DNA from 4 places in the Ornithinimicrobium cryptoxanthini genome. Region 4 is predicted to be linked to each of the others. Evidence: predicted binding sites of a transcription regulator. Region 4 holds the regulator's gene; each other region holds the start of a gene.
What was found. The regulator LexA, encoded in region 4, represses DNA repair genes until DNA is damaged. The targets are predictions, from matches to a motif close to TCGAACANNTGTTCGA.
Positions count from the first base shown of each region.

Region 1: NF557_RS05805 (HNH endonuclease signature motif containing protein) is a predicted target of LexA. The motif match lies at 3,915-3,930, and genes of this name have one in related genera.
Region 2: NF557_RS10600 (alpha-ketoglutarate-dependent dioxygenase AlkB) is a predicted target of LexA. The motif match lies at 2,542-2,557, and genes of this name have one in related genera.
Region 3: NF557_RS06615 (DUF6504 family protein) is a predicted target of LexA. The motif match lies at 3,395-3,410, and genes of this name have one in related genera.

Region 1 covers NZ_CP099490.1:1,236,500-1,242,371, forward strand. The annotation lists gene NF557_RS05795 (SAM-dependent methyltransferase) at 1-818, opposite strand, end outside; gene NF557_RS05800 (ATP-binding protein) at 929-3,826, shown strand; gene NF557_RS05805 (HNH endonuclease signature motif containing protein) at 3,934-5,484, shown strand; gene NF557_RS05810 (serine hydrolase domain-containing protein) at 5,673-5,872, shown strand, end outside.
Region 2 covers NZ_CP099490.1:2,296,990-2,302,861, reverse strand. The annotation lists gene ptsP (phosphoenolpyruvate--protein phosphotransferase) at 1-1,880, shown strand, start outside; gene NF557_RS10600 (alpha-ketoglutarate-dependent dioxygenase AlkB) at 1,883-2,530, opposite strand; gene NF557_RS10595 (hypothetical protein) at 2,705-3,232, shown strand; gene recO (DNA repair protein RecO) at 3,294-4,025, shown strand; gene NF557_RS10585 (isoprenyl transferase) at 4,022-4,843, shown strand; gene NF557_RS10580 (Fur family transcriptional regulator) at 4,958-5,356, opposite strand; gene NF557_RS10575 (metal ABC transporter permease) at 5,353-5,872, opposite strand, start outside.
Region 3 covers NZ_CP099490.1:1,415,803-1,421,674, forward strand. The annotation lists gene pknB (Stk1 family PASTA domain-containing Ser/Thr kinase) at 1-207, opposite strand, end outside; gene NF557_RS06600 (LysM peptidoglycan-binding domain-containing protein) at 257-1,684, opposite strand; gene NF557_RS06605 (Rv2175c family DNA-binding protein) at 1,817-2,209, shown strand; gene NF557_RS06610 (polyprenyl synthetase family protein) at 2,223-3,314, opposite strand; gene NF557_RS06615 (DUF6504 family protein) at 3,444-3,842, shown strand; gene NF557_RS06620 (SAV_6107 family HEPN domain-containing protein) at 3,853-4,377, shown strand; gene NF557_RS06625 (DNA polymerase III subunit alpha) at 4,383-5,872, shown strand, end outside.
Region 4 covers NZ_CP099490.1:1,060,728-1,066,599, forward strand. The annotation lists gene NF557_RS05020 (aminotransferase class V-fold PLP-dependent enzyme) at 1-633, shown strand, start outside; gene NF557_RS05025 (helix-turn-helix transcriptional regulator) at 780-1,535, shown strand; gene NF557_RS05030 (PRC-barrel domain-containing protein) at 1,644-3,101, shown strand; gene lexA (transcriptional repressor LexA) at 3,272-4,006, opposite strand; gene NF557_RS05040 (LysM peptidoglycan-binding domain-containing protein) at 4,231-4,665, shown strand; gene NF557_RS05045 (hypothetical protein) at 4,757-5,242, opposite strand; gene NF557_RS05050 (glycoside hydrolase family 65 protein) at 5,351-5,872, opposite strand, start outside.

The DNA of each region.
Region 1 (5,872 bases), 180 kb from region 4:
CCGTCGTCGGCGAGGGAGCGTCGTGCGTGTGAGGCCGCGCCGACGGGGTCGCCGAGGTCGTGGAAGGCGTCGAAGAAGGTGATGACGTCGACGTCGCGGTCCTGATAGCCCTGGCAGAAGTCGACCGCGAACCGCACCCGGTCCGAGACCCCGGCCTCCGCAGCCCGCTCGGTCGCTGTCTCGATCGACTCGGGGTGCACGTCGTAGCCGACGAACTGCGAGGCGGGATAGGCCTGCGCCAGCAGGAGCAGCGGTGCCCCGCGGCCGCACCCGATGTCGAGGACCTTGGCCCCGGAGCGCAGCTTCTCGTCAACCCCGTCGAGAGCCGGAACCCACTCGGCGAGCAGGGAGTTGCGATAGCCGACCCGGAAGAACCGCTCCGTCGACTCGAAGGTGGCTGGATCCTGCTCCGCCCAGGGGATGCCGGCTCCGGTGCGGAACGCCTCGACCAGCTGATCGGTGCGGCGGTGCATCCCGCTGATCAGCGGGGCGGCCCCGATCATGGCGGCGGGCGAGTCGTCTGAGGCGAGCACGGCGGCGTGCTCCGGCGGCAGGGTGAAGGTCCCGGCCTCCGGGTCATAGGTGACGATGCCTACGGCCGCCTGTTGCGAGAGCCACTCGCGCACATAGCGTTCGGCGGTGCCGGTCTCTGCGGCGAGCTGCGCCGGGGTGAGTGGTCCGCCAACTGCCATGGCGGCATACAGGCCGGTGCGGTCGCCGACCACCATCATCGCGGTGGTGGCGCCGCCGGCGAGCATGCCGCCGATCTGCTGGGCAAAGGCTCCGACCTTGTCCATGTTGAGCGTTGGTGCAGTCATGATTCCTCCTGGTTGACCGTGGAGTGCCAGCGTGCGCGCCGAGGGATTCACCAGGGATTCACGGGGGAGCTCACGGGCGCGGCACGCCGCACTCAGGCATAGTTGAGGCAATGCCTGACCTGAGACTCGGCGTGCTCGGAGCGCTGGAGGTCCACGTCGACGGTCAGCTGCGGGAGATCCCCGCGGGCCGTCAACGGGCGGTGCTGTCCTGCCTGCTCGCCCACGACGGCCACCCGGTGTCGGCGGACGCATTGATCGAGGCGGCGTGGGGTGCTGAGCTGCCGGACAACCCGCCCAAGGCGCTGCGCACCGTGCTCTCGCGGCTTCGCTCCCACCTGGGGCGCGACGCGATCGAGCTGGGTCCGGCGGGCTACCGGCTGACGGTCGACGCCGTCGATGCCGACGAGTTCGTGGAGCTGCTCGAGCGGGCCGGGTCGCTGGATGCGGCCCAGGCGGGTGGCCTGCTCGGGCGGGCGCTGGCACTGTGGCGCGGGCCGGCGTTCGGGGAGTATGCCGAGGCGCCCTGTGCCAGGCCGCTCGCCCAGCACCTGGAGCAGCTGCGGATGGACGCGATTGAGGCCCACGCGTCAGCGCAGCTCCAGACCGGTGAGCCGGGCGCGGCCGTGGCGGGTCTGGAGCTGCTGCTGGCCGACCAGCCGTTCCGCGAGCACGCGGTGGAGCTGCTGGCGACGGCGCTCTATCACGCGGGCCGGCAGACCGAGGCGCTGCAACGGCTGCGGGACTATCGAGCGGTGCTCGCGGCAGAGCTGGGCCTTGATCCGGCGCCGGACCTGGCCGCGCTGGAGGGACGCATCCTCGGCCACACGCTGCCACCCGCGGGCGCCATGGGCTCGGGGGAGTCGCCGGGGTCAGGCGGGTTGGGACTGCCGCACTGGTTGGACACCTCGACGGCGTTCATCGGACGCGAGGACGAGCTGGCCGACCTGGTCGCTGCGGTCGCGCGGAATCAGGTGACCGTGGTGACGGGCCCCGGCGGTGTCGGCAAGTCCCGCCTCGTGGCCGAGGCGCTCAGCGCATTGCAGGCCGAGGTCGGTGGGCCGATCTCGGTGACCGAGCTGGCAACGGTCAGATCCGGTGGTGCCGCCGCAGCGGTGGCCGACACGCTCGGACTGCGGCCCGACGCGGCCTCGGTGACGGACGACCTGGTCGAGTTCCTCACCGCCGTGCCCCACCTGCTGGTCCTCGACAACTGCGAGCACCTGCTCGACGAGGTCGGGCCCATCGTCACGACGGTCACCCGGCGGTGCCGGGACGTGCGTGTGCTGGCCACGAGCCGACGACGACTCGGCGTGGGCGCGGAGCTGCAGGTCCCGCTCGGGCCGCTGCGGCTGCCCGAGCAGGGAGCCACCACCGGGGTGCAGGGATCGGCCGCGTCAGTGCGTCTGTTTGGTGACCGCGTCCGGCGGCTGCGCCCGTCGTTTGCGCTGACTGCTGACAACACTGCAGAGGTCGTGGAGCTCTGTCGGCGTTGTGACGGACTCCCGCTGGCACTGGAGCTTGCGGCCTCCCGCACCGCGACGTCCGGCACCGCCGAGGTCCTGGACCGGCTCGGGGCCGACCTCGCCCAGGATGAGCCGGGCGGCCTTGGTGCCGTGGTCGCCTGGTCCGCCCGGCTCCTCGAGCCTGAGCAGCGCGAACTCCTCGACTGTCTCTCGGTCTTTGCCGCCGACTTCTCGGGGGAGTCGGTCCGGGGGGTGGTGGTGCACCTGGACTCGTGGAGCGGTGACGCGACCTCAGCGCTGGCTGAGCTGGTCGAGTCGTCCCTGGTCGCACACCACCTGTCGGGCAGCGGTTCTCGTCATCGGCTGCTGGAGATGGTGCGGGTCTTCGCAGCGCGCAGCCTGGCCGAGTCGGGCCGGGAGCAGGAGGTCCGCGCCGCGCACGCCGCGTGGGTGCGCGACGTCGTCACGGGGATCCGCGCCGACTGGTCCCGAGTCGATGGTGCCGAGGTCAGCGAGCGGTTGGGCAGGTGCAGCGCGGAGGTCGTCGGCGCGCTGCGCTGGGCACTCGACGCCGATGCGCTGGCCCTGGCCAGCGACATCACCCAGGCGGTCGGGCGCTGCTGGCACTGGACCCCTGGGCTGGCGCTGCGCGACCTCATGATCGAGGTGGGGGAGCGCGGCCTGCTCACAGCTGGTCCCGACGTCGCGGCCGGCGTCGCGACGGGCGCGTTCTGCACCGGCGAGCGCGGCGACCTGGTCCGTGCCCACAGTCTCGGCAAAGCAGCGCTAGAGATGTCCCGCGACCCGGACTCGACCGCGATAGCGCAGGTGGCGCTCGCCGTGGCTGCCATGTATTCCGGCGACCTCGACACCTCGGCCCACTGGTTCCGGGCGGTGAGCACGCGGCCCGAGCTGATCGGTGAGGGCAACACCTCGTTGGCGCTGCTGGCGTGCTATCGCGACGACCTGGCCTCGGCGCGCGACCATGCCGCGGTGGCGCTGGCGGCAGGGCCGTCTTCGGGCGACCACTCCCATGCGTTTGCCCGGTATGCCGCTGGCGAGGTCGAGGCCCGCACCGACGTCGCACGGGGCGCAGAGCTGTTGGCGGAGGCGGCGGCCGAGGCTGACCGTGTGGACGCGGAGCAGGTCAGTCGCGTCTCGCGGATCGCGCTGTTCGCGCTGCTGGTGCGCGACCGTCGGCCTGCCGATGCGATGCCGCTGGGGCTGCGGCTCTGCGCGGACCTGCGCCGGGTGGGTGCGTGGACTCAGGTCTGGACCCTGCTGCGGATGCTCGCGGAGCTGTTGACCGATCACGGGCGGTGGTCCGACGCGGCCTTCTTCCTGGGGGCAGCGCAGGCAGCGGCGTCGGCACCGCCGCCCGTCGGCGCCGACATCGAGCGGTATGCCGTGCTGCGGGCTCGCCTGTCCGACCACCTGGGCGCTGGAGTGCTGGGACAGATCGAGGCCCTGGCCGCGGGGACTGCGCGGGCGCAGGTCCTCAGCCGGGCCGAGCGGGTGCTGGCCGACCTCGCCAGTCAAGCCTGACTCGGACCCCCGCCCGTCCTCGTCCGTCCCGAGTGCCTTCCGGATGGTGGGTTGGCTGCGTTTGTGCTGGTCAGCCCTCTGTCGGTGATGGCATGTATGTTCTAATTATGGATCAGGGGTCGGGGTCGGACAGTCACGGTGGGGCCACCGTCGCAGACTCCGACGTGCCCACCCAGGACAACACCGCCCAAGACTGCCCGGCCCAGGACGGCGGGGCCCGGGACGGCGGGGATGCTGGTGGGCGTGGGCCGATGAAGTATCGCCCGGTGATCGGTTCTGGTCCGTTGCGGGAAGCCTCTTCCTGCAGTGGACCGTTGGTCCCGCCCGACGATGCCGACGCGCAGGCTGCGGGCGACCTGGACGGCTCCGGGCGTGCTGATGGTGGTCCGGTGTTGACGGCCAGCGGTCATGAGGTTCCCGAGTTCGCTGCCGGGACGGCGCACATGACCCAGATGCTGGCTGGCGACTTCCCGCTGGCCACGTTGCCCGAGCAGGCACTGGGAGAGACGATCGGCGCCGCGCAGGCTCTGGTGCAGGCCGCGCAGTCGTTGTTGACCGCGGCCACCCATGAGGCGATCTCCCGCGGGCTGCCGGGGGAGTCAGGGCATTCTGTCCCGGACTGGATCACTACCTGGGCTCCGATGATCGACCGCCCCGAAGCGTTGGCTACCGCCCGCGTGGCTGCCGCGATCGATGATGACCGGTTCGAGGCCCTGTCGGCGAAGGTGGCCGATGGCAGTGCCCGCGTCTCGCGGGCCAACATCATCACCCGCCTGACCCAGGAGCTGACCCCGGTCGCGACGAAGGAGTCGTTGCAGGCCCTGACCGATGTGATGACCGACATCGTGGAGACCACCGGGCTGCGTGCCCTGGCCCAGATCGGGACCGAGGCCAAGAAGCTTCTCATCGAGCCTGATGACGATGACGAGCTCGACGACAAGCAAGGCGCCCGGCGCCTGCTACGCCGCACCGGGACCGTGGCCGGCCTGGCCGAGTGGCAGCTCCTGCTCGACGACGAAGCCGAAGCAATCCTGCTCGCGGCCCTGGACCCGTTGTCCACACCGCGCCCCGGCGCTGATGAGCACGGCGCCCACCAACTGGACCCGCGCACCGCCTCCACCCGACGCGCTGACGCCCTGCTCGAGATCATCGGCCGCGGCGTCGCCGCCCCCGAAGGCACCGTCGTCACCGACAAGGCCAAGATCCAGGTCACCATCGGCCACGAGGCCCTGGCCGGCAAGGTCAGTGGCGGGGGGACGACGGCCACCGGTCAACCCCTCTCCGCCGGGACGATCCGGCGCCTGGCCTGCGACGCTCAGATCATCCCCATCGTCCTAGGCGGCCCCTCTGAACCCTTGGATGTGGGGGTGACCAAGCGGTTGTTCACCCCCGCACAACGCAAGGCAGTCCACCTGCGGGACAAAGGCTGCTCCTTCCCGGGCTGCACGATGCCCGCGTCCTGGACCGACCTCCACCACGTCATCCACTGGATCTTCGGCGGCGCCACAGACCTGTCCAACGCCGCCGCCCTGTGCCGGCGCCACCACGTCACCGTCCACCGCTACGGCTACACCGCCACCATCACCGCCACCGAAGTCATCTGGCACCTCCCAGGAACCAGCACCGGGACCCACGCCGCACCCCTGGTCGACACCTAGCGGCCACGCCCCCGACCCCGCCAACCCACACCGGGACAGCGGGGTCACACCCACGCCCAGACCCAGCCAGAACTCTGCAGAACGCCCAGACCCACCGGGAGCGGGAGGTGCTGGGTCTCGTCGCGCGTGGGCTGAGCAACTGGCGATAACCTCTCGCGCCGGCCACGACGATCCGCGATGCTGACCGCATGAGGGACCAGCAGTGGCGCGATGTCGCCGACCAGGCCGCCCGGCTCGAGGCAACGGCCGACTTCTCCGGCGTCCTGCGAGCCACCCGTGGCGACGAGGTGCTCTACGAGTCCTTCCACGGGATGGCCAACCGGGCTGACGGCATACCCGTGTCTCGTTCCACCCGCTTCGCGACCGCGTCGCTGGGCAAGATGTTCAC
Region 2 (5,872 bases), 1.2 Mb from region 4:
GTCTGACGGCCATCGCGACGCTGGACGCGCGTCAGGGGCACCGCCTCGAGATCCAGGCACGGGGCGCCGGCGCGGAGGAGGCTCTGGACGCGCTGAGCGACCTGGCTGACAGCGGCTTCGGCGACCTGGCACCGACTCGGGCCACCACTGCGGCGACCGCCCCACCGCAGACGAGTCCGGGCACCGTTCCCAGCTCTGGCACCGGGCCCACCTATGCGCTGGAGGCTGCCATCGGACCGGCCTACCGGCTGGACCCTGCTCCGGAGCTGCAAGACTACACCGCTGGTGACCCTGGCGATGAGACGGAGGCCTATGACCGTGCGCTCGCGCAGGCTCGCCGGGAGTTGGAGCAGCTGCGCGCAGACACCGAGACCCGCGTCGGGGGAGCGCAGGCCGCGGTCTTCGATGCCCATCTGGCGATGCTGGACGACCCGGCCCTGGACGAGCAGGTGCGGCTGGCGCTCCGGGAGGAAGTCAGTGCCCCTGACGCCGTGCGCGCGCAGGTCAGCGTGTTGCGCGCTCAGTTCGAGGGCCTGACCGACGTCTATCAGCGCGAGCGCGGGGCGGATGTCTCGAGCGTCGGCGACCGCCTGCTGCGGGCGCTGGCGGGTGAGGCCTCCCCAAGCTCGCCTGCTTCCGTGACCCTGGAACGGCCCGGGATACTGGTGGTGCACGAGCTCGACCCCGCCACGGCGGTGCAGGTGGACGCGGTGACCACGCTTGGGGTGCTCACGGTCGCCGGTGGAGGAACCGGGCACGGAGTGCTGCTGGCGCGCGCCCGGGGCCTTCCTGTCCTGACCGGGGCCCGCGCCGCGGACACCGTGGAGGACGGCACGGTCGTGGCGTTCGACAGCCGGACGGGACGGTTGGTGATCGACCCCGACGAGCAGACCCGCAACGACTTCGAGGAGCTGCTGGGGCAGCGGGCCGACGGACGACGGCGCATGCTGGAGCACGCCCACGAACCAGCCGTCACGACAGATGGCCACGCGGTCCTCGTCAAGGCCAATCTCGCCAGCGTGGCTGAGGCTGCCCTGGCGGCGGACTCCGGGGCCGACGGGTCAGGGCTCATCCGCACCGAGGCGCTCTTCGGTGACCGCGCGCAGGCCCCGTCCGTCGCCGAGCAGATCGCCGCCTTCGAGCAGATCGCCGAGTCACTGCCCGGGCGGACCCTGACGATCCGCACCTGGGACGTGGGCGGGGACAAGCCGCTGCCCTTCCACACGCATCCCATCGAGGCCAACCCCTTCCTGGGGCTGCGGGGGATCCGAGCCTTCCGGGAGGACCCGAGGTTGCTGGTGGACCAGCTCGAGGCGATCTGCCGGGTCGCGCGCGAGCACCCGCTGCGGGTGATGTTCCCCATGGTGACCACGGTGGAGGAGGTCGACTGGGCGCTGGCCCGGCTGGACGAGGCCGCGGGCCGGTTGCCGGACGGACGGCCGGACGCTCTCGAGGTCGGCATCATGATCGAGGTGCCCGCAGCCGCGCTGCGGGCCGAGGCGCTCTCGGCGCTCCTCGACTTCGTCAGCATCGGCAGCAACGACCTGACGCAGTATGTGCTGGCAGCCGAACGTGGCAGCGCCCTGCTCGAGGGGCTCACCGACCACGCGGATCCTGCTGTGCTGCAGCTGATCAGGGAAACCTGCACGGGCGTGGCAGAGGGGGTCGAGGTGGGGCTGTGCGGGGATGCCGCCAGCGATCCCGGCCTCGCGGTGCTGCTGATCGGCCTGGGAGTCACCGACCTGAGCGCCACGGCCGCGTCGGTGCCGGCGGTCAAGGACGCCATCCGGGCGGTCAGCCTGGTCGACGCACAGGACCTTGCTGCCCGCGCGCTGCAGGCGGACTCGGCCGCCGAGGTGCGCGAACTGCTGCGTCGCTGACGTCAGCGCACCCCGCGCGGGCGGAACTGGATGCTGATCCGTGGCCCGACCGGCTTGGCAGTCTTGGGGACCGCATGCTCCCAGGTGCGCTGGCAGGATCCGCCCATCACGAGCAAGTCGCCGTGCCCGATGACCCGGCGGACCGTGCGGCCGGCGCCGCCCCCGTTGGGCCGCAGCAGCAGGGCGCGCGGAGCACCGATGGAGACGATGGCGACCATCGTGTCCTGGCTGTTGCCGCGGCCGAACCGATCCCCGTGCCAGGCCACGCTGTCCCGCCCGTCGCGATAGAGGCACATGCCCGCGGTCCGGAAGGGCTCGTGCGGCTCGGGGCGGTAGTAGGCGCTCAGGTCCTCCCGCGCCTGGGTGAGCACCGGGTCTGGCAGAGTCTCGCGCTCGTCATAGAAGCGCAACAGTCGGGGAGTGGCCACCTCGTTGTCCCACATCACGCGGCGCTCCCCACGCCATTCCACACCGGCCGGTCCACCCAGCGCGAGCCGGGTGAACAGCTCGTCGGAACCGGTGACCCAGCCTGGGCGCACATCGATCCAGGCACCCGCGGTGAGGGTAGTGCGCTGCACAGCGCCGCGCAGGGGTCGGAGGCCGACGTCGTCGACCTGGTCGAGTAGCGATCCTTGCAGTGCGACGGACATGTGTTCGAGATTAGAACAGGTGTTGGATCTTGTCCAGTGTCCACGCTGGCCAGGGGAGGCATCGGGCTGAGGTTGATCAGTCAGCCGGTGTGACCTCCAGGCTCGTCACGCGGAAACCGCGCGGGTCGCCCACAGGATTCGACGCCCCCGCGAGGTCCGTGATGAGATCTCCGGATGCTCTCGCAACGTCAGCGCTCCGTGCTCACCTTTGGTGCCGCCATGCTGCTGCTCCTGGGGGCGGTGCTTTTGCCGTTCGCGCTCCTGCTGCCACGGGTCGAGCCGGGTGCAGCCACGGTGGAGGGTCCGCCGATCACCCTCCCCGCACCCGGGTTGCTCGGGTCGAGCGTCATGGTCTATTCCAGTGCCGAGGGCGCCGATGATCGTGATCTCGGCTGCGAGGTCCTCGACGAGAGCGGTGATCCGGTGAGTGGTGTGCCCCTCAACGGCATCGCCGGTGCATTGACGGACCCGGTCGAGGTTGACGGCACGACCTTCTACGGAGCCTTCGAGGCGTCCGGTTGGCCGGAGGGCGGCACGATCGAGTGCGCCGAGGAGGCGCAGTTCGCCCTCGGGGACGTCTCCCTCTTCGGTGGTCTGACCGAAGTCGTCCGCGCCGTGGCGCTCGGCGCGGCCGGACTCAGCCTGCTGCTCGGTGGCGTCGCGCTCCTCGTGCTGCGCGCTCCACCCGCAGGGCGGAGCTAGACACGCGGCATACTCACCCCGGTGACCCGGCTCTGACGGTGCCGGGTGGGAGACTGGGGCCATGCCGCTCTATCGGGACGCTGCGATCGTCCTGCGCACCCACAAACTGGGTGAGGCCGATCGCATCGTCACCATGCTCACGCGCGGCAGGGGCAAGGTCCGCGCGGTCGCCAAGGGGGTGCGACGCACCAAGTCGAAGTTCGGCGCGCGCCTCGAGCCGGGCATGGTCGTGGACCTGCAGTGCTATGAGGGCCGCAACCTCGACACCGTCACCCAGGCGGAGTCGCTGGCGTCGTATGGCGATGCGATAGCCCGCGACTACGAGGCCTGGACCGCAGCCAGCGCGATGTTCGAGACCTGCGACCGGCTGACCGAGGAGGGTGAGCCCGCCGTCCAGCAGTTCGCCCTGCTCGCCGGTGCGCTCAGCTCGCTCGCCGGGCAGACCCACGAGGCGGGGCTGGTGCTCGACTCCTATCTGCTGCGCGCCATGGCGATTGCCGGGTGGGCGGCCAGCTTCCACGACTGCGCAAAGTGTGGTGCCGAGGGGCCGCACCGGGCCTTCGACATCGCCTCTGGTGGGGCGGTCTGTCCCGTATGCCGACCGCCCGGGTGCGCAGCCCCCGCACCCGAGACCTTCATCCTGCTGGCGGCGCTGCTCAGCGGTGACTGGGTCGAGGCCGACGCCAGCGACCTCAAGCACCGCCGGGAGGCCAGCAAGCTCGCCTCGGCCCACGTGCACTGGCACCTGGAGCGCGGGGTGCGCTCACTGCGCCTGGTGGAGCGGGTGCCGTGAGGGAGTCGCGACGCACAGCCCGACGCGGGGACACGCCCAAGGCCAGTCCGGTGCCGCCGTTCCCGCATCCGAGCGGGGCCCAGCCCCCCGACATCCCTGCAGAGCTGGTGCCCGACCACGTGGCCATCGTGATGGACGGCAACGGGCGCTGGGCCAACCAGCGGGGGCTGAAGCGCACCGAGGGGCACGAGGCCGGTGAGGCAAGCCTGCTCGACGTCATCGCCGGAGCCATCGAGATCGGCGTCACGTGCGTCTCGGCCTATGCCTTCTCCACCGAGAACTGGCGCCGCAGTCCCGACGAGGTCCGCTTCCTGATGGGCTTCAACCGCGACGTCATCCACCGGCGCCGCGACGAGCTCGACAGCTGGGGCGTGCGGGTGGTGTGGTCGGGCCGCACCCCGCGGCTGTGGAAGTCGGTGATCTCCGAGCTGCAGGACGCTGAGCGCCGCACCCGAGGCAACGACATCATCACGCTCAACTTCTGCGTCAACTATGGCGGGCGGGCCGAGATCGCCGATGCCGTCCGCCGGATCGGAGAGGACGTCAGGGCGGGGCGGATCTCCCCCCGCGGCATCGACGAGCGCACGATCGGGCGCTACCTCTATCACCCCGAGGTCCCCGACGTGGACCTTTTTGTGCGCAGTTCGGGGGAGCAGCGCACCTCCAACTTCCTGGTCTGGCAGAGCGCCTATGCCGAGATGGTCTTCCAGGACACGCTGTGGCCCGACTATGACCGGCGCCACCTGTGGCAGGCGATCGAGACGTATGCCGCGCGAGACCGACGCTATGGCGGTGCGATCGACCAGTCCCAGGCGTGAGTCGGACATCTGTCACCGCCGGCTTGTGTCAGGCATCCACAGGCCCCTGACCCTGCAGGTGCCTGACACAAGCGATCTCACCGCGCCCGCCACGGCCTCAGGACTGACGGGCGCTCAGGCGCGGGCGCAGTCGGTGCAGGTGCCGAAGATCTCCAGCGTGTGTGAGATGTCGCTGAAGCCGTGCTCGGCGGCGACCTGGTCGGTCCACCGCTCCACCGCGGCCGGCCCCTCGATCTCCACGGCGCGGCCGCAGTCGCGGCAGACCAGGTGGTGGTGGTGGCCGCTGCTGCACATCCGATAGACGGCCTCGCCCTCGTCGGTGCGCAGCACGTCGACCTCGCCGGTGTCGACCATGCCGGTCAGGGTGCGATAGACGGTGGCCAGGCCCACGGTGTCGCCGGCCTCGCGCAGCCGGGCGTGCAGCTCCTGGGCCGAGCTGAAGTCCTGGACTTCCTGCAGCGCAGCCGCCACGGCCGCCTGCTGGCGGGTCGGTCGTCGTCGGGGGCTGGTCACGGCTTCACCTGTTCGTGCTCGTCGTAGTGGCTTCCATGGGGCGCGTGGCGGTGGTCGCCGTGCAGATAGTCCACGTGGTCGTCGTGCGGGATGGCCTCGTGCCCACACCCGGGCCCGTGCTCGTGCGGGTGGCGCTCGGCGACCCGGTGCCGGTGGGCGGTGGCGGCGGCGACCAGCGCGGACACGGCAGCGACCAGCAGGAAGAGCCCGATGGCCAGGAGCACGATCGTCCCACCGGCGGCGGTGTCGGCATAGAACGAGGTCACCACGCCGCCGACCGAGGAGAGGATGCCGAAGCCGACGGCCCACACGGTGGCCGAGCGGAAGCTGCGCGCCACCTCCTGGGCGGCCGCGTTGGGCACGATCATCAGGGCGCTGATCAGCAGCAGGCCGACCACACGCATCGAGACGACGACCGTGACCGCGGTGAGGACCGACAGGGTGATGTTGAGGGCCATGACCGGCAGGCCACTGGCGCGGGAAAACTCCTCGTCGCCGGCGGCCGCAAACAGGCGC
Region 3 (5,872 bases), 360 kb from region 4:
TGCGGTGCGGGCCTCCTGCCGGAAGCGGGTGACGAACTCGTCGTCGCCAGCGAGGTGGGCGTGCATCACCTTCAGCGCGACTCGTCGGTCGAGGCGCAGGTCGGTGGCGCTGTAGACCGCCGCCATGCCGCCCTTGGCGAGCAGGGACTCCACGCGGTATCGACCGTCCAGGACACGGTCGATCACGGCAGAGGTAGCGGTGCTCACCCCTTCAGGATACGGAGCCTGGCCTGGGAATCGGTGGAGGTGGCCTGCCTCACATGCGATCGCGGTGGTGCTTGACCGTCTTCACATAGTTCTTGGTGTCGGCATACATGCCATGGGTCTGCACGCCGTACAGACCCTGGTAGTAGCCACCGATGGCCTGGTCCTCGTTGTCCGCCGAGCGCAGCAGGGCACGCATGATCACGGTGCCGGCGGTGACGTTGTCCTGGGGGTCGAGCAGGTTGAGCTCGCGCCCGACCAGACCGGAGGCCCAGTCGCCGCTCGCGGGGATCACCTGCATGACACCGATTGCGTTGGCGGGGGAGACAGAGCGGTGGTTCCAGCCGGACTCGGTGTAGCTCAGGCCGAGCATCAGGTCGGGGTCCACGCCGTGGCGCTTGGCCGTGTCGCGCACCATCTTGTTGACCTCGTCCCGGGTGGGGACGGGGACGCCGGACAGGTAGTCCCGGTTGGCGGCCGCCGACCCGGCGACCTCGTCGCTGTAGGTGTAGTGCAGGAACGAGTTGGGTGCGCCCTTCTTGGCTCCCTCACCATCTCGGTATGCCGAGGAGCGGCTGGCCGCGGCCGTGGCACCTGGCAGGGTGATCTGCTGCCCCACCTGCAGGCCGCGGGCGTTGACACCCGGGTTGGCGTTCACCAGGGTGGTCAGGGAGATGCCGTTGGTCGCCGCGATGCCGGAGAGGGTGTCGCCCGCACGCACCGTGACGGTGCCGCCCGAGTGCGTGCTGGCTGCGCTGCCGCTCTTGCCAGAGCCTGCTGAGGAGTCCTTGCTCGGGGTGTCGGCCTTGGCGCCGGGGATGCTCAGCTGCTGACCGGGATAGATCATCGCCGAGGGCAGGTTGTTGGCGCGGATGATGGCGGAGACGGACACGTTGTGCCGTGCGGAGATGTGCGACAGCGTGTCGCCGGGGCGCACCGTGACCTTGGCCGACGCCTTCGCCGGCGTGGACGTGCCCTTGCCTGTCGCCTTGACCGGTGCTGCGTAGCCACTGGCCTTGCCTCCCGGGATGGTCAGCTGCTGGCCGGGGTGGATCATCGCCGAGGACAGGTTGTTGGCCCGCATGATCGAGCCGACCGACACGTCGTGCGTGAGCGAGATCGCCGACAGGGTGTCGCCGGAGCGGACCGTGACCGACCCGGCGCCGCTCGCCTTGCCGCTACTCGCCTTGCTGCTGCCACGGGACGAGGCCTTGTCACTCTTGCCGCTGACCTTGCCCGGCACCTCGATGACCTGGCCAGGGTGGATGAAGCCCCTGATGCTGTTGTGCGTGGTGAGCGCCGAGACCGTGGTGCCGTGCTCGATGGCGAGGTCATAGAGGGTGTCGCCGGGTTGGACGCGGTAGTCGCTCCAGGCCTTCTTGGCTGTGGCCAGCGTGCCCACAGGCAGATGGTTGGACAGGTCGATGACGGGGATCTCGACGTGCAGTGCCGGGGGCAGGTCTGCGACGGGGCTCATCATGCGCCTTTCGCGGGGCAGGGCGGAGTGACTCGTGGTGAACGTGCGTTCTGTGTGACGCACGTGAAAAGTACCTGAGTTTTGCCAATTGCGCCAGATTCACAGCGTGTCGCTTCTTGTGGCAGACTTGAATATGTGGTAAACGACAGCGATGTAATTCCTCCGTCCGACTCCGGCGACGACGTCCTCGACCAGGCCGAGTGGCTCGCCGTTCCCGACATCATGGAGCTGACCGGCGCCTCACTGGCCGAGGTCAAGACCTGGTTGCAGGATCGGGACATCATCGGCTCGCGCCGCGGTCCGAACAGGGCGGTCTATGTGCCGGCACTGTTCCTGACCGAGGAGGGGCCGGTCTTCCCGCTGCGCGGCACGATCATCGTGCTGGCCGACGGTGGCTACCGTGACGACGAGATCATCAGGTGGCTGCTGGCCAGCGACGACACCCTGCAGGGGGGCAGCGCGATCGCGTCGCTGCGGGACGGCAGCAAGACCGAGGTCCGGCGCCGGGCCCAGGAGATGGCCTTGTAAGACGAGTTGCGGGTCAGGTGGAGCGGGCGGTGCTGATCGAGACCAGCTCGACGAGCGCGGCCCGCCCCTCGTCGGTGAGTCCGTCGGTCTCCTCCAGCGCCCGCAGGGCAGCCGCCGAGGACTGGGAGATCATCTCCTCCGTCGCGCGGACCGCACCGACGCGCTCGAGCAGCTCACGGCATACGCCCACCTGCTCGTCGGTCAGGTCCGGGCGACCGAGACAGTCCAGCAGCGCCGCGGCGTCCTCGTCGCTGCCCAGGCCCAGCGCGTGCGCGACCAGCACGGTGCGCTTTCCCTCGCGCAGGTCGTCGCCGGCCGGCTTGCCCGTCGCTGCGGGGTCGCCGTAGACCCCGAGGACGTCGTCGCGGATCTGGAACGCCTCACCGAGGGCCAGCCCGTATGCCGACAGCGCGGCGAGCGTGTCAGGTCCGGCTCCTGCGGCGCGGGCACCGATCAGGAGAGGTTGTTCCACGCTGTATTTGCCGCTCTTGTAGCGGATCACGGTGCGGCAGCGGCGGATCCGCTCGGCGTAGTCGAGGCCCTCCCAGCCCTGTGCCGCGTCCAGGACGTCGAGATACTGCCCAGCCATCAGCTGGGTCCGCATGTTGTCGAACTCACTTCTGGCAGAGGCGATCTCATCTGGTCGTAGGCCAGAGGTGGCGAACATGCTGTCGCACCAGGTCAGGCACAGGTTGCCGGCCAGGATCGCTGCGGCGTGACCGAACCGGTGGGACTCCCCGGACCAGGCCTGCTGCCGGTGGTCGGCGGCGAAGGTGCGGTGTGCGGTCGGTCGGCCGCGGCGCAGATCGGACTCGTCCATGACGTCGTCGTGCAGCAGGGCGGCCGCCTGGAACATCTCCATCGAGCTGGCGGCGCGGATCAGCGCGGGGGAGTCCGGGCCGCCCAGAGCGCGATAGCCCCAGAAGAGGAAGGCCGCCCGCAGACGCTTGCCGCCGGTGAGCAGGGCGGCGACCTCGTCGACGAGACGGGTGACCTGGGGGCCGAGCTCGTCGAGGACGGCACGCTGGTGGGTGAGGTCCTCATCGAGGGCAGCCTGCACGCGCTCACGCAGCTGCGGGACGTCGATGGGGTGGGGAGTGGACACGGGATGAGCCTACGGCGTTGTCCACAGCGGATGAGCCTGGGGTTGACACACTGTCGGTGGGTAGTCGTACATTTGTCCTATCGAACAAGGATTCGATAACTGGAGTGCGACGAGCAGTGGAGGTGGGCGATGAGCCGACGGTATGCCGACCCGGTCGAGGTGCGGGTGGGCGAGCCGCAGATCGGGCTGCGGCCGGCGATGCCGGCCGGGGTCGATATCGCCGCCGTGCCCACCGCGTTCATCTGGCGCGGGCGGCTGCACATCGTGCAGGTGGTGCTCGATCACTGGACCCAGCGCCTGCCCTGGTGGCGGGGGTCGGTCGACGGCCCGACAGCGGATGACCCGACTGCTGGTGGCCCGGCCGCTGATGGCGGGGCCGCTGGTGGTGGGGCGGTCGAGGAGACGCAGTTCCCAGAGCTGGAGCGCCAGGTGTGGCGGGTGGAGGCCAGCGCCGGCCGACTGATGCAGACAGGGGTCTACGACCTGACCAAGGACGACCGGTGGCGCCTGGTGCGCGTCGCCGACTGAAGGAGGAGCGATGACCACCATGAGCACGCACAAGCCCACGATGAGCACACACCCGATCGGGGGCCCGCACACGAAGGGGTCCCAGGGGGCGGGGTCCCAGGGGGCGGGGCCTCAGGCTGCGCCGCCGTCGGCGAGCACCGTGCTGGACCTGCTCGACCGGTCCCGCGCCGGACTGGTCCAGGCCTGCCACAGCCAGAGCGCCGCGCAGCGTTACACCGAGGCCCACCTGGCTGCCCTGCGGGCCGCGGCCGCCCTGGTCGCTGCCCGCACCCCGGTCAGCGGCCGGTCCCGGCCACGCAGCGTGTGGGAGGTGTTGCCGGGGCTGGCGCCAGAACTGCGGGAGTGGGCCGTCTTCTTCGCCTCGAGCGGGCGTCGCCGGTTGGCGCTCGAGCGGGGCACCGCCATGGTCAGTCCGCGGGAAGCCGATGACCTGGTCCGCCAGTGCGAGAGCTTCGTGGAGCTGGTGCGCGGCGCGCTGCACCTGCCGTTCGCTGAGCCGCTGCCCAGCGAGCTGACCCCCACCACCCCCTGGTGATGGCGATGGGGTCGGAGTTTGCGCACCTGCACGTCGCCTCCAGCTTCTCGATGCGTTATGGCGCGTCGACGCCCGAGGCGCTGGTGGAGCGCGCCGTCGAGCTGGGGCAGTCGACGCTGGGGCTGACCGACCGGGACGGTGCCTACGGGGCCGTCCGGTTTGCTCAGGCGTGTGCCCGCGCCGAGGTCTCTGCGGTGCTGGGGGTCGACCTGGCTGTCGTCGAGCCACCGGTCATGGGGCCCGGTGCCAGGTCCGGCGCCGGGCACGGAGGTCGGGTGTCGCAGTTCCCGGACCGGCCGCTGGATGCCCGCATCCAGGCTGCGGGGGTCCGCTGGACGGGGGCCGATGCGCTCGATGGGGGTCGTCCCAGCCGGGCTCAGCCGGTCAAGGGCGGGGCGCTGGTGGACGATCAGCACCCACGGGTGACCGTGCTGGCCCGCGGGCAGGGCGCGGGGCTGGAGCCCGGCACCGGGTGGTCGCGGCTCTGCCGGCTGATCACCCACACCCACCTGGCCGGCGAGCGGGGCAGCCCCCGGACCAACCGAGCGCTGCTGGCCCGCGCTGCGGCGCCGGTGGGCGGGCCGGGGGAGCAGGTCGCGCCGGTCGTGGTGCTGCTCGGACCCGACTCTGACGTGGGTCGGGCCCTGCTGCGTCGCAGGGTCGGGCTGGCCCGTGACTTGTTGCGCAGCTGGATGAGCACGCTGCCGGCTGGGTCGCTGGCCATCGAGGTGGTCTGTCACGGTGGTCCGGAGGGCACCCCAGCCAGTCTGCAGCACGCCGCACGGTTGTGGTCCCTGGCGCTGGAGGCCGGGCTCCCGGCGGTGCTCACCGCGGCGGTGCGGCACGCGGAGCCGGGCCAGGGCCGGGTCGTCGACATCCTGGACGCAGCTCGGCGCATGGTCGCGCTGGACGAGCGTCACCTGGACCGGGTCAGCACCGCTGGGCACCTGGCCGGGTCCGGGGTGATGCACGCGGTCGCCGAGCGGGTCGCCGAGGCGGTCGGACCGACGGTGCGTGCGGCGGATCTGCTCGCCGCGACCGCGGCGCTGGCCCGGGAGTGTGTGCAGAGCCCGCGCAGCGACCTGGGCATCGGCGATGTCCACCTGCCCGAGCCCGAGGTGGTCGGGGTCAGCGGCACCGGCCAGGCCCAGCAGGTCCTCACCGAGCGGGTCCGCGCGGCGGTCAACGTTCGCTATCCAGGCCATCCCTCGGCATACCTCAGCCAGGTGCACGACCGGCTCGACGAGGAGCTGAGGGTCATCGCGGGGCTGGGCTACCCGACCTACTTCCTGACCGTCGCGGCCGTGTGCGACCTGATCCGTGAGGCAGGGGTGCGGGTGGCCGCGCGCGGGTCCGGGGCCGGCAGCATCGTCAACTATCTGCTCGGCATCAGCGGCGTCGACCCGATCCGGCACGACCTGCTGATGGAGCGGTTCTGCTCACCGCTGCGGGCCCAGCTGCCCGACATCGACATCGACGTGGAGTCCGCCCGGCG
Region 4 (5,872 bases):
CTGGTGGCCTTCAGCCTGGCGCAGTCCAGCACCGGCGAGCTGGCCGACGTCACCTCCATCACGGAGTCGGCCGCGCGGCACGGTGCGCTGACGTTGTGCGACGTCACCCAGGCGGCGGGGTGGTTGCCCGTCAGTGCCGCCGACTTCGACCTGACGGTGTGCTCGGCCTACAAGTGGCTCTGCGAGCCGCGGGGCACGTCCTATCTCACGGTCCGGCCGGAGGTGGCCGCGCGGTTCACGCCCAACAATGCGGGTTGGTATGCCGGGCAGTCGGTCTGGGACTCCTGCTACGGCCCCGAGATGGCCCTGGCGCCTGATGCTCGACGCTTTGATGTCTCCCCGGCCTGGCTGTGCTGGGTCGGCGCCGCGGCGGCAGGTGAGGTCTTTGCCGGGCTGGACATTGCCACCGTCCGTGACCATGACATCCGACTCGCTAATGCACTTCGGGACAGGCTCGGTGAGGAGCCCTGCGCGAGGCCCGTCGTCACCCTCGATGATGCGGACGGCTCACGCGCGGCACGCCTCGAGGCCGCCGGCGTTCGCTGCGCCAGCCGTGCGGGCCGGGTGCGTCTCGCCTTCCACGTCTGGAACACCGACGCTGACGTCGATCTCGTCGCGTCCGCACTGACCTGATCCGGCCTGCTCGCAGCGCTGGCACGGTGATTTTCGAGTGTCCTAAGCGTTTTGTTGGGGTATAGGGCATTTACAGTCCGGGTAAAGTGCGCCACAATAGCGTGGTGCTGGGGACTCGTGATCCATACACGCTTGCCGTTGACTTGGTGACGGCCGCCTCGCACGCGCCCGAGGGCATCGAGGAGCGCGTCGGCGCGATCGTGAACCTGCTCCTTCCCGCGCTGGACTGCAGCGTCGGCCTGCTCGTCCGCGCGGATGCCCCACGCCTCGTGATCCAGGTCATCGGCGGGACCACGGCGGTGAACGCTGGCATGTCCAAGCAGATCCGCAGCCAGCTGTCCCGGCCGTTGCTCCGGCCGGTGGTGACCGGCAATCTGGCTCCCACCAGTGCCGCTCGCGCCTACGGCGAGGCCGACTGGCAGCAGTCGGCGATCAGAGCGGAGGCCCTGCAGACCTTGGGCGTCGACCAGTTCGCACACCTGCCGATCTATGGCGGCCCCGGACTGGTGACCTTTGTCTTCGGGCGCAGCGGTGAGGACTTCACCGACCAGAACCTGGCACTGCTGGCCAGCGTGCAACCTGTGGTTGCCGGCCTCGGCAAGCTCCTCCAGCTGTCTCGGCCCACACCCTCTGCTGTCCTTGGCATCATCGCGATCGAGGTGGACAGTTGCGACGGGGGAGGGGATCTCCTGAAGCTCACCGACCGGGAGATCGAGGTCCTGCAGCTCCTGGCCCACGGCCACACTGCCGCGGTGATCGCGCGTGTCGCCGACTGCTCACTGCGGACGGTGCACCGTCACCTGGGCAACATCTACGACAAGCTAGCCGTGGGCGATCGTCTCAGCGCGGTCAACCGGGCGCAGGCGCTCGGCCTCCTCGCCCCCGAGACTGTCGATGCCTAGGGGCAGTTCCCCCGGTCAACTCGGGTGGCGCGTGCTCAGGCGGCGGGATACGTTCGACTCGATCCCTGGCACTGGGTCCGGGGACTCTTCGAGCAAGGAGTAGTGCACGTGCCCATCAACAGCGAACACCTTGCCAGTCTCACCGACGCCGATGTGATCGACCAGAATGGTGACAAGGTCGGCAGCGTGGGGCAGATCTACCTTGACGACGCCACTGGGCAGCCGGCGTGGGCCAGTGTCAAGAGCGGGCTCTTCGGGCTGCGGGAGTCTTTTGTGCCCCTGAACGACGCCAACGTGGCGGACGGCAACATCCAGGTCCCCTACACCAAGGACCAGGTCAAGGACTCCCCGCGTGTGGACGCCGAGGATCACCTGGACGACAGCCAGCAGTCCACCCTCTTCTCCTACTACGGGGTCGATCGAGGCGCAGCGACCGGTGACCAGGCCAGCGCTGGCGCGCCCGACAGCACTGCGATGTTCGGCAGTGATGAGACTGCCCAGGACATGACCAGCTCGCGGACCGAGGGCATCCCGACCGAGGAGAGTCAGACCGAGGAGGCTCGCGACGGCGCAGTGACCTCCGAATACACCACGCCCGGGGTTGACGACGTGACGACCGGTGCGGGAGTCGGCGACAGCGGCAACGACCTGGGGAGCGGTTCGCTCACCGAGTCGGGCACTACCACCGGCGCCGAGGACCGGGACGGAGACGCGGATCGTGGCGACGCGCAGTCGGGCGTCTTCCAGGAGGCCACCCCCGCCGGTGACGCCGACTGGTCTGCCGAGCAGGAGCCTGCAGCACCCACGTCGCAGCCGTGGGCGATGCCCAGCTCCGACCCGGCGGATGAGGAGCCGACAGATGCCAACCGCTCGGGTTACACACCCGACCAGCCAGCAGCCCACGCGGCCGCCTACGAGGGACGTGGTGAGCCCGCGGACTCGGCCGCTGGCAGTTCGATGGACGGTGAGCAGTTCGGCACGGTCGAGCCGGTGACGGCTGACTCCGGCCCGGACATCGGGTCGACGACCGGTGACTACGGCGAGTTCGAGCGGATCGAGGACCAGCAGGGCGGGGACGCAGCTGCTGCGGACGACGGCGTCGTGAGCGGGTCGCAGTCCCAGACCGGCACGGGCTACCCCCAGGACGACCGTGGCGGTCTCGGTGCTGCCGGGGCGGCGGTTGGCGGTGCTGCCTCAGCGGGCTATGCCGCAGACGTCTCGACCACGGCCTACGAGACCCCCGGCGCGGAGACGGGCGACCCGATCACCGGCACCACCCCGCCGGCTGCCTTTGCCTCCGACGTGGAGCAGCCGGCTGACGGGCTGACGCGTCCGGACGACACGCAGACGGACGACACGCAGGCGGCGGAGGCGCAGGAACTTGAGGCACACGCGGGCGAGGTCACCGATGAGGAGAGCACGCTCGCGGCCGGGACCGATGCCGGTGTCGACGAGACCGGTGAGCCGGAGGTGTTCGGACCCGAGGGCTACCGCCCTGACCGGGACGGCACCGAGATGTCGGACGAGGAGCGCGAGCGCCTCAATCAGGCACGAAGCGCCCTCTGAACCCTGACGCCCCACGCACGACAGCACCTACACACGACAGCGCCGTCCGACCATCGGGTCGGACGGCGCTGTCGTCGTGCTAGGTGCCACCTGGCGGGGAGGGGGGAGGACTGCCAGGTGGCACCGGTCTGGGACAGCACGTCACCAGGGAAAGGTGTTCCTGCGCGTGCTCAGACCCGGCGCAGGACTGCGGTGACCTTGCCGAGGACCACAGCGTCGTCACCATCGATCGGGTCGTAGGCCTCGTTGTGCGGCATGAGCCACAGCTTGCCGTCCGTGCGCTTGAACGTCTTGACCGTCGCCTCGTTGTCCAGCATGGCCGCGACGATGTCGCCGTTGATCGCGTCGTCCTGACGACGCACCACGACCCAGTCGCCGTCGCAGATGGCCGCCTCCACCATCGAGTCACCGACCACCTTGAGCAGGAACAGCTCACCGTCACCGACGATCTGACGGGGCAGGGGGAAGACATCCTCGACGGCCTCCTCGGCCAGGATCGGTCCACCGGCCGCGATCCGGCCCAGGACGGGCACGTAGGACGCGGCAGGGCGTGCGTCACCGATGCCGGTCTCGTCGTAGATCTCCGCACCTGAGGCAGTGGCCTCCTCGGCTGCCGGCGTCCGGCGATAGCCCGGTGCCTGACCTTCACCGGAGCCCGGCAGGACGACCTCGATGGCGCGCGGACGGTTGGGATCGCGGCGCAGATAGCCCTTCCGCTCCAGCATGCGCAGCTGGTAGGCCACCGACGAGGGGGAGGCCAGCTGCACCGCCGTGCCGATCTCGCGCAGGCTCGGCGGGTAGCCGCGTTGGTCCACGGAGTCGCGGATCACGTGCAGCACCTTCTCCTGGCGGGGAGTCAGGTCCGCTCGCCCGTCCCGGTCCGGCATCTCGTGAATGTCAGCCATCGTGTTGCCCCTCTCGCTCCCTGGCGACTCCCTGGAACTGCAGGTCAGGGGGTCTGTCAGTGGTCCCTGGTTAGGTATTTGACGTGAGCACATCGTACGAGCATTCGAACGCCGAGGCAAACACCAGTTCGACGTGGCGTGTCGACAACAGTCGTACGGCTGTGCTAGAAATGACACAAGCGTCCGACGGACAAGCGTTCGGGACACGGAAAGATGGAGGAACCATGAGCGCCATCGCACTGCATGACCTGACGGCACCTGACCTGATGGACCGGGACTTCCCGCCCGCGCCGGGCGTCCGGAGCTCAGGGCGCGGCCACCTACGGCTCGTGACGGCAGACGACCTGCCTCAGACGGGGGCGATGCGGGCCCCTGCCGGGACCCCGTTGACGCTGACCCGCCGTGCCCGGTTGCTCATGACTCTCACCGTGGCCGGTGCCCTGGTGGTGGTGATTGCGGCCGCGATGGGCGTCTTCCCGGCGATGGCCGCAGGCAGCCACACTGTCGTGGTGCAGCCGGGTCAGACGCTGTCACACGTCGCGGTGGCCGAGCTGCCGGAGCTGCCCATGGACCGCGCGATCGTGCAGATCCAACTGGCCAACGAGATGAACTCCTTGGACGTCCAGGCCGGCACGGTCCTGCAGATCCCCCAGCCCTGAGCGGTTCCGCGCAGTCGCTGTGCTGGTCGGGCGGGGTCGGTGTGCTGATCGGGCGGGGTCGCTGTGCTGATCGGGCTCGTCGGTGCGCTGATCAGGCCTGGTCGGCGGGGCTGGTCACAGCCTCCCAGACGACCGGCAGCTGCTCGCTGGGGATGAAGTAGCCACTGATGTGCGGGTCGAACATCAGGCCGTGGATGTCAGCGGCCGTGTAGGTCTCATTGGACTCGACAACCTCAGTCGGCGGCAGCGCGATGGCGTGCAGGTCCTCGTCCGGGCCGATCATCTGCTGGCGCACCGCGAAGTCACGAGCTCGCTCCGAGGATGTGAACGCCAACAGCATCAGCTGCCCATCGATCTCAGCCGCGGCAGGTGACTCGGCGCCGGTGTCGCCGACGGCGATGAACCACCAGTGGTCCAGGCCCATGGTCACGCGCCACAGAGCGGCCATCCCGACCTGGTCCTCGGGTCCGGTGACCTGGGCAGCGAGACGGTCCGTCTCGTTCTCGGCAGGCAGGTCGCGCTGCGCCGAAGCGGCCGGGTCGGACGGCTCGGAGGAGGGGACGGTGGCTTCGTTCATAGGTCCAGTCGATCACACTGAGAGCCAAAACGTCCTCTCACGGGGCACAGTGATGCCATCTTCTGCACCAGGTCGAGCCGGCGCCGACAGGCGTCTCGTCGCCCCGGATCAGCCCCGCGGGGTGGCTGGAATGATCCGCTGCCCCTCCTGGGTGTAGCCGCCCACAACTGGGGTCGGGGGCAGCACACCGTGGATGCTGGGGCCCATGCCGTCCAGCGGGACCACGACCTCCTCGGAGCCGACGGTGAACTCCTCGCCTCGCACCTCGACCTCGATCGGGGCGCCGTCCTCGACGCGCAGGCGGATCTCGGTGGAGCGCACGACCACGTGCAGCCGCGACCCGAGCCAACTCATCCGCCAGCCCAGCTCGGGCCACGACTGCGGCAGGCGCGGGTCGAACTGGAGCCCGCCCCAGTGGTCCCGCATGCCACCGAACCCGGAGACCAGGCCCGCCCAGACCCCACCGGTCGAGGCCACGTGCACCCCGTCTGCGGTGTTGCCCTGGCGGTCGGCCAGGTCGACGAAGAGTCCGTCGTAGAAGTAGCGCAGGGCCATCTCGTGATATCCGACCTCTGCGGCCACGATCGACTGCACCACGGCGGACAGCGTGGAGTCGCCGGTCGTGATCGG